Regions from separate parts of the Rhizobium sp. Nf11,1 genome, predicted to be linked through region 1. Evidence: predicted binding sites of a transcription regulator. Region 1 holds the regulator's gene; the other holds the start of a gene.
What was found. Region 1 encodes HrcA, which represses chaperone genes, less so after heat shock. Its sites were predicted from a motif close to GTTAGCACTCNCNNNNNGNGAGTGCTAAC; they were not measured.
Positions count from the first base shown of each region.

Region 2: a site for HrcA is predicted at 1,072-1,100, ahead of groES (co-chaperone GroES). Genes of this name have one in related genera too.

Region 1 covers NZ_JBOBHU010000005.1:215,378-219,340, forward strand. The annotation lists gene ACQ7C1_RS10450 (VOC family protein) at 1-345, opposite strand, end outside; gene rph (ribonuclease PH) at 342-1,061, opposite strand; gene hrcA (heat-inducible transcriptional repressor HrcA) at 1,187-2,275, shown strand; gene grpE (nucleotide exchange factor GrpE) at 2,386-3,021, shown strand; gene ACQ7C1_RS10470 (nucleoside hydrolase) at 3,055-3,963, opposite strand, start outside.
Region 2 covers NZ_JBOBHU010000002.1:136,923-140,885, reverse strand. The annotation lists gene ACQ7C1_RS03560 (DUF2934 domain-containing protein) at 1-54, opposite strand, end outside; gene ACQ7C1_RS03555 (hypothetical protein) at 136-492, opposite strand; gene ACQ7C1_RS03550 (hypothetical protein) at 600-890, opposite strand; gene groES (co-chaperone GroES) at 1,238-1,552, shown strand; gene groL (chaperonin GroEL) at 1,703-3,331, shown strand; gene ACQ7C1_RS03535 (hypothetical protein) at 3,389-3,661, shown strand; gene ACQ7C1_RS03530 (HPP family protein) at 3,784-3,963, opposite strand, start outside.

The DNA of each region.
Region 1 (3,963 bases):
GCGGCCGCCATTTGGCCAGTGCACCTCGGATTCGATCGCGACATCAGCCGCCTTCAGCCGTTCGGCCATGGCATCGATATTGCGGCCGGACACACGAAAACAGGCATGGCCCTGGCCGGTCGCCCCGTGCGGCGGCACCTGCAGCGCGTCGGGTGCCGGCGGCTTTATCGTTTCCTCGGGGTTGAAGATGAGGAGAACGCCTGGCCCACAGCGGAAGAAGACATGCCGGTTGCCGGCGCGGGAGATCTTTTCAAGCCCGAGAACGCCCTCGTAGAACGTCTCGGCCTGATCGAGATCGCGCGCATAAAGCGCCGTTTCCAACATGCCTTCCAGCATGGCATTCATCCCGCAATCGCCTCTTTCTGCAGGGTGACGAGTTCGCTGATGCCGTTCTTGGCAAGCCGCATCAGAGAGCTGAATTCCTCTTCGCTGAACGGCGTGCCTTCGGCAGTGCCCTGGATTTCGACGATGCCGCCGGCGCCGGTCATGACGAAGTTCGCATCGGTCTCGGCAGAGGAATCCTCAAGATAATCGAGGTCGATCACCGGCTGGTTGGCGAAAACGCCGCAGGAGATGGCGGCGACATGATCCTTCAGGACCCGGTCGACCTTGATCATGTTGCGGCTTTCCATCCATTTCAGGCAATCGTAAAGCGCGATCCAGCCGCCGGTGATCGAGGCCGTCCGTGTGCCGCCATCGGCCTGGATGACGTCGCAATCGAGCGTGATCTGCTTTTCGCCGAGCGCCTGCAGATCGACGACGGCGCGCAGCGACCGGCCGATCAGCCGTTGGATTTCCTGCGTGCGGCCGCCCTGCTTGCCGGCGGCGGCCTCGCGTTTCATGCGCTCGCCGGTCGCCCGCGGCAGCATGCCGTATTCGGCCGTGACCCAGCCCTTGCCGGTGTTGCGCAGCCATGGCGGCGTCTTTTCCTCGAGGCTTGCGGTGCAAAGCACATGCGTATCGCCGAATTTCACCAGGCAGGAGCCTTCCGCATGCTTGGAAAAATTGCGCTCGAACGAGACCTTGCGCATCTGGTCGGTTTTTCTGCCTGAAGGCCGCATTCTTATCTCCTGGAGTTGCTGACCGCTTCTACGATTGGCGGCGCTCATTTGCAAATTCCCTTTTGCCACGCGTGCGAGTTTGACTATATTTTCGGGAGCATCATCAGCGTGGGTTCGAGAGGTTCATGGGCATCAGGTCGACGTCGGTTTCGGATGCCGTTGCTGCGCTGGACGAGCGCTCCAGAGAAATTTTTCGCCGCATCGTCGAAGGTTATCTCGAAAGCGGCGAGCCGCTCGGCTCGCGCAATCTGTCGCGCCTGTTGCCGATGTCACTCTCGCCGGCGTCGGTGCGAAATGTCATGAGCGATCTCGAGGAACTCGGTCTCATCTATTCCCCCCATGTCAGCGCCGGCCGGCTGCCGACCCAGATCGGGCTGCGCTTCTTCGTCGATGCCTTCATGCAGATCGGCGATCTCTCCGCCGAGGACCGCGCCAGTATCGACCGCCAAGTGCGGGCCGAAAGCGGCGGCAATCCGGTGGAATCGATGATGAACGAGGCGAGCCGCATGCTTTCCGGCATCTCGCGCGGGGCCGGCCTCGTCATCACCTCGAAAAGCGATCCGGTGCTGAAACATGTCGAGTTCATCCGGCTTGAACCGACAAAGGCGCTCGCCGTGCTCGTCGGCGATCACGACCAGGTGGAAAACCGTATCATCGAACTGCCTGCCGGCATCACCTCCTCGCAGTTGACGGAGGCGGCGAATTTCCTCAACGCGCACATGTCTGGCCAGACGCTGCCGGAGCTGCGCAAACAATTGAGCCGTTTGAAGGATGATGTCCGCCACGAACTCGATGCGCTCTCGCGCGATCTTGTCGAGCGCGGCATCGCCGTCTGGGCCGGCAGCCCGGAGGAGGGAAAGCCCGCCCAGCTGATCATCCGCGGCCGCGCCAACCTGCTCGAGGGCCTTGCCGGCGCCGAAGATCTCGACCGGCTTCGCATGCTGTTCGACGATCTCGAAAAAAAGGACAGCCTGATCGAGCTTCTCAACCTGGCCGAAAGCGGTTCGGGCGTGCGCATCTTCATCGGTTCGGAAAACAAGCTCTTCTCGCTGTCCGGCTCGTCGCTCATCGTCGCGCCCTATCGCGACGATGATGACCGGATTGTCGGCGCTGTCGGCGTCATCGGCCCGACGCGGCTCAATTATTCCCGCATCGTGCCGATGGTGGATTACACCGCTCAGCTCGTCTCCCGCCTGTCGCGCAATCCGCTTTGACATCATCACTGAGGAAGCGCGGAATTTTCGCTTCTTCGTCACGCAGACTTGATTTTTTCCGGCCAAACCTCGATATCGGGCGCATCTGAAAATACCAACCGGAGACCGTCATGACCGATGAAACGACGAAAAACGGACCTGACGCAACTGCGGCCGATGCCGCAGCCGACGCTGCCGTCAACGTCGAGACTGCCACTGTCGAGCAGGAGGAGGCCAAGCAGCCGGATCCGCTCGAGCTTCTGAAGGCCGAGAATGCCGAGCTGCGTGACCGTTATCTGCGACTTGCCGCCGAGATGGATAATCTGCGCCGTCGCACCGAGCGCGAGGTGAAGGATGCAAAATCCTATTCCGTCGCCGGTTTCGCTCGCGACATGCTCGCCGTCTCGGACAATTTGCGCCGGGCGCTGGACGCCATCTCTCCCGAGGCCAAAGCCACGGCCGACGCCGGCCTCACCACGCTGATCGAAGGTGTGGAAATGACCGAGCGCTCGATGCTCTCGGCGTTGGAGCGACACGGCGTTCGCAAGCTGGAGCCGGTCGGCCAGAAATTCGATCCGAATTTCCATCAAGCAATGTTCGAGGTGCCGAACTCCGAAGTGCCGAACAATACCGTCGTCCAGGTCGTGCAGGCCGGCTTCACCATCGGCGAGCGCGTCCTGCGCCCGGCCATGGTCGGCGTCGCCAAGGGCGGCCCGAAACCGGTCGAGGCCGAAGCCAATTCCGTCTTCGACGAGAAGGACGCCTGAGGTCGTTTCGCTCTTCGGAGAAGCAAAGAATAATCAGATGCGGGCGAAGCGCTCGATCAGGAGATCGAAGAAACCGTCCGCATCGACGTAACGCATCACCTTGGCGTTGCGCTTGCGGTCGGTCACATGCCACCAGTCGACGACGGTCATGCCGGCCGTAAGTTCGGACCGGACCTCGATCTCGACATTGCAGTCCCGGCCCTGGAAAAGTTCCGGCTTCAGCAGATAGGCGACAACCGTCGGGTCGTGCAACGGCCCGCCGTCTGAGCCGTATTTCTCGATATCGAAGCGTTCGAAGAATTCCAGCATTTCGACCATGGCCTTAACAGGCGCCGTGCCGATCTCAGCCATGCGTTTGACCCGGTCCTTGCGGGTCAGCAGCTGGTGGGTCACGTCGAGCGGCATCATCACGATCGGAACGCCCGAGCGAAAAACGATATCGGCCGCCTCGGGATCGACATAGATGTTGAATTCGGCGGCCGGCGTAATATTGCCGCCCTCGAAGAAGCCGCCGCCCATCATCACCAGCTCGCGAATGCGAGCAACGATGTCGGGCGCCTTCTGGAAGGCCATGCCGATATTGGTGAGCGGCCCGAGCGTGCAGAGCGTCACCGTGCCTTCCGGCTCGCGGCGCAGCGTCTCGATAATGAAATCGACGGAATGGCCGGGTTGCAGCGCCATCGTCGGTTCGGGCAGAACAGGGCCGTCGAGGCCGGTCTTGCCGTGCACATGTTCTGCCGTCACCAGCTTGCGGGCGATCGGCTTGTCGGCGCCAGCGAAAACCTTCACATCCGTGCGGCCGCAGAGCTCGCAGACGATGCGCGCGTTGCGGCTGGTGAGAGACAGCGGCACGTTGCCGGCGACCGTCGTGATTCCCAGAACCTCGAGCTCACCCGGGCTGCCGAAAGCCAGCATGATGGCGGCCGCGTCGTCCTGGCCGGG
Region 2 (3,963 bases), on a different contig from region 1:
TTCCCAGATTTCATAGGCGCGCCGCCGTATCTGCTCGTGTTTGTCTATGGCCATGATCTTCTCCAGTTTCGACCTGACCTTGCAGCGTTCGTCTGGCTCCGGCGCTCCCGACGGCTCTCAGCGCAGCTTCGTCTTTCAAGGCGTGTTGATGGTGGGAAGAAAATCTTCCACTTGCTTGCGCTCATCCTTTGGGAGGGTCTCCACCCGCTCTTTCCAGAAGCGTTCGGCCGCCGGGGGATCCTCCTCCCATTGGCGAACAGTGGTGATGTTGTCATCAATTTTGGACCGGCGGCGCCCGCCGAGGCTGAGATACTCCTTCGCGAGTTTCAGGCTTGGTGTCTCAGTACCGCTATCGCGATCAACCGTCGAACGAGCGTTGCTTCGAGCGGCTTCCAATGCCGCCTGGCGATCGGCCTCGGCTTGCTGCGTGTCGAAGGAGCGCGCATCGTCGGTTCCGTTGTCGGGAGACATGTTGGTTGGGGAAGTGGTCATGGATCACCTTTCGATGCTGTGATCCAATAACCTCCGCCAGCCGCGAGAGTTCCGCATGCTGGCGATTGATTCGGGCGGGCGGTCGAGCCGAACCGCGCTGCCGGCAATCAGTGAACGGCCATGCTCACCATGCGATAAGGGTGCACGGCCTCGAACTGCGAGATCATGGCCGTTGCCTGAAGCAACACGCGCTCGGCATTCTCGGGATCGTCGCGAGCGAGTTCGTCGGCATTGACGCGGATTGCTTCGGCCATGTTGTTGGAGAGTACGGCAAAGTGCGTATTGCCTTCGACAAGCGCCTCGCGCGCCGTATCCTCCAGCGTGCGAGCGATATCGACGAAGATCTCCTCGCGTTCCTCGATAGTGAGGTCTTTGATTATATTGGTCTTCTCTTCCATGTCACTCACTCCTAAAGACGTGGGACGGTGATCGAGCTCTTCGAGCCTCGATCGCCTGAGAGCTAGGAACGCCGACATCCGGATTCAAGCCATGTACAGTTTGAACTCGCCTTCGAGCCGAGGGGACGAGATCGTCATTATGCCGAACGCAGGAGTGGGCCTTCTGTTCCCGGGGAGAGCTGCTAGCAGTCGCCGGTAGAGAGTGCTAATTTTTCTCCTGCTCCTCTTGAAATCGAAAAACGCTCGAACCAGATCATTCGCGCAAGGCGCGACTTTGCACCCGAACCTCGTCAATCCGGTTCGGCCAGAGCCGACAACGTCGTCATTGTTTGTCTATGGAGGAAGACATGTCGTTCCGACCGCTTCATGACCGCATTCTCGTCCGCCGCGTCGATTCCGAAGAAAAAACCAAGGGCGGCATCATCATTCCCGACACCGCCAAGGAAAAGCCGCAGGAAGGCGAGGTCATCGCCGTCGGCCCCGGTGCGCGCAACGATGCCGGCCAAATCCAGGCGCTCGACGTCAAGGTCGGCGATCGCATCCTGTTCGGCAAATGGTCCGGCACGGAGATCAAGATCAACGGCGAGGACCTGCTGATCATGAAGGAAAGCGACGTGATGGGTATCATCGAAGCTCAGAGCGAGCGGAAAGAGGCCGCCTGAGTCCGTCAAGTCGAAAATCAATGCTAAAGCCCAGTGCGATCTCTGAGATTCGCTCCTCGCGCTTTAGATCTTAATTTCTACGCATGTCGTCCTCGCAAAACCGCTGTACACTTGGCGACATGCGCAAGCTGCCGATGAAGGAGTGAGGACATGGCTGCTAAAGAAGTCAAATTCAGCGTCGAAGCCCGCGAAAAAATGTTGCGCGGTGTCGACATCCTGGCCAACGCCGTAAAGGTGACGCTGGGTCCGAAAGGCCGCAACGTCGTGATCGACAAGTCCTTCGGTGCGCCGCGCATCACCAAGGACGGCGTCTCGGTCGCCAAGGAAGTCGAGCTCGAAGACAAGTTCGAGAACATGGGCGCGCAGATGGTCCGCGAAGTCGCTTCGAAGACCAGCGACATCGCCGGCGACGGCACCACGACTGCGACGGTGCTCGCCCAGGCGATCGTCAAGGAGGGCGCCAAGGCCGTGACGTCGGGCATGAACCCGATGGACCTGAAGCGCGGCATCGATCTCGCCGTCAGCGCGATCGTCGAAGAACTGAAGGCCAACGCCCGCAAGATATCCAACAATGCCGAAATTGCCCAGGTCGGCACGATCTCCGCCAATGGTGATGCCGAAATCGGCCGCTTCCTGGCGGAGGCCGTGCAAAAGGTCGGCAATGACGGCGTCATCACCGTTGAAGAAGCCAAGACCGCCGAGACCGAACTCGAAGTCGTCGAAGGCATGCAGTTCGACCGGGGTTATCTCAGCCCCTACTTCGTCACCAATGCCGACAAGATGCGGGTCGAGTTCGAGGACCCCTATATTCTCATTCATGAGAAGAAGCTGTCGAACCTGCAGTCGATGCTGCCGATCCTCGAAGCTGTCGTTCAGTCGGGCAAGCCGCTCCTCATCATCGCTGAAGACGTCGAAGGCGAAGCCCTTGCGACCCTCGTCGTCAACAAGCTGCGCGGCGGCCTGAAGATCGCTGCCGTCAAGGCGCCCGGCTTCGGCGACCGCCGCAAGGCCATGCTGGAGGACATCGCCATCCTGACCGCGGGCACCGTCATCTCCGAAGATCTCGGCATCAAGCTTGAGAATGTGACGCTCAACATGCTCGGCCGGGCAAAAAAGATCACGGTCGAGAAGGAAAACACCACCATCATCGACGGCGTCGGTTCGAAGGAGGAAATTTCAGGCCGCATTGCCCAGCTGAAGGCCCAGATCGAAGAAACCACCTCCGACTATGACCGCGAGAAACTGCAGGAACGCCTCGCCAAGCTCGCCGGCGGTGTTGCCGTCATCCGCGTCGGCGGCTCGACAGAGGTCGAGGTGAAGGAGAAGAAGGATCGCGTCGACGATGCGCTGCATGCCACCCGCGCAGCGGTCGAGGAGGGCATCCTGCCAGGCGGCGGCGTGGCACTGCTGCGCGCGGTCAAGGCGCTCGGCAATATCAAGACGGCCAATGACGACCAGCGCGTGGGTGTCGACATCGTCCGCCGTGCGCTCGAGGCCCCGGCTCGACAGATTGCCGAAAACGCCGGCGCCGAAGGCTCTATCATCGTCGGCAAGCTGCGCGAGAAGAGCGACTTCTCCTATGGCTGGAATGCTCAGACCGGCGAATTCGGCGATCTCTACGCGCAGGGCGTCATCGATCCGGCAAAGGTCGTTCGCACCGCACTGCAGGATGCATCCTCCATCGCCGGCCTGCTGGTGACGACGGAAGCGATGATCGCCGAGAAGCCGAAGAAGGATGCTCCTCCGGCAATGCCGCCCGGCGCCGGTATGGACTTTTAAGTCAGGGTCTCAGGCTCGCCCGGACACGCCGGGCGGGTCTTTTCCGAGAGAATGAAGATGGTTCAAACGATCCTAAGCCGATCGCAGGTGCCGTTGGACTCCCGCGATCTCGAAACCTGCCAACGCGTCTTCGACAAGCTCAGCGCCGATTACGCAGTGGCAAGAGACAGCGACGAAGCCGAACGAATGGCGAGCATCATCATCGAGCTCTATCGACAGGGCGTGCGCGATCCCAATCATCTGCAGTCGATGGTTCAGGCGGCCCGCGGCCTGTTTGAGACAAACGGACGCCCGACCACGCCGGTGACTGCGCCGGCACGCAATCGATGACGAGCGCATCCCGGATCCGCTTCAGCTCATAGCCGAGATCATATCGGAAGGGCTGACGCCGAAGGCATGTCGCCTTCGGCCGCCGTAACGGGCCGGCAGCAATCCGAGCCGCTCCGCACGTTTCACGCCACAGCCGCGATTGTGTCGCCGTCGTTCGGCAGCAGCCGCGCCACGGCGCTCAAAAGGTCGGTCTGCGATATCAGGCCGAGTATCCGGTGGTCGTCGTCGACGACGATAACGGCATGGGTGCGCCCGTCCGTCAGAACCGGCAGCAGCGACAGGGCGAGATCCGAAGCTCTTGC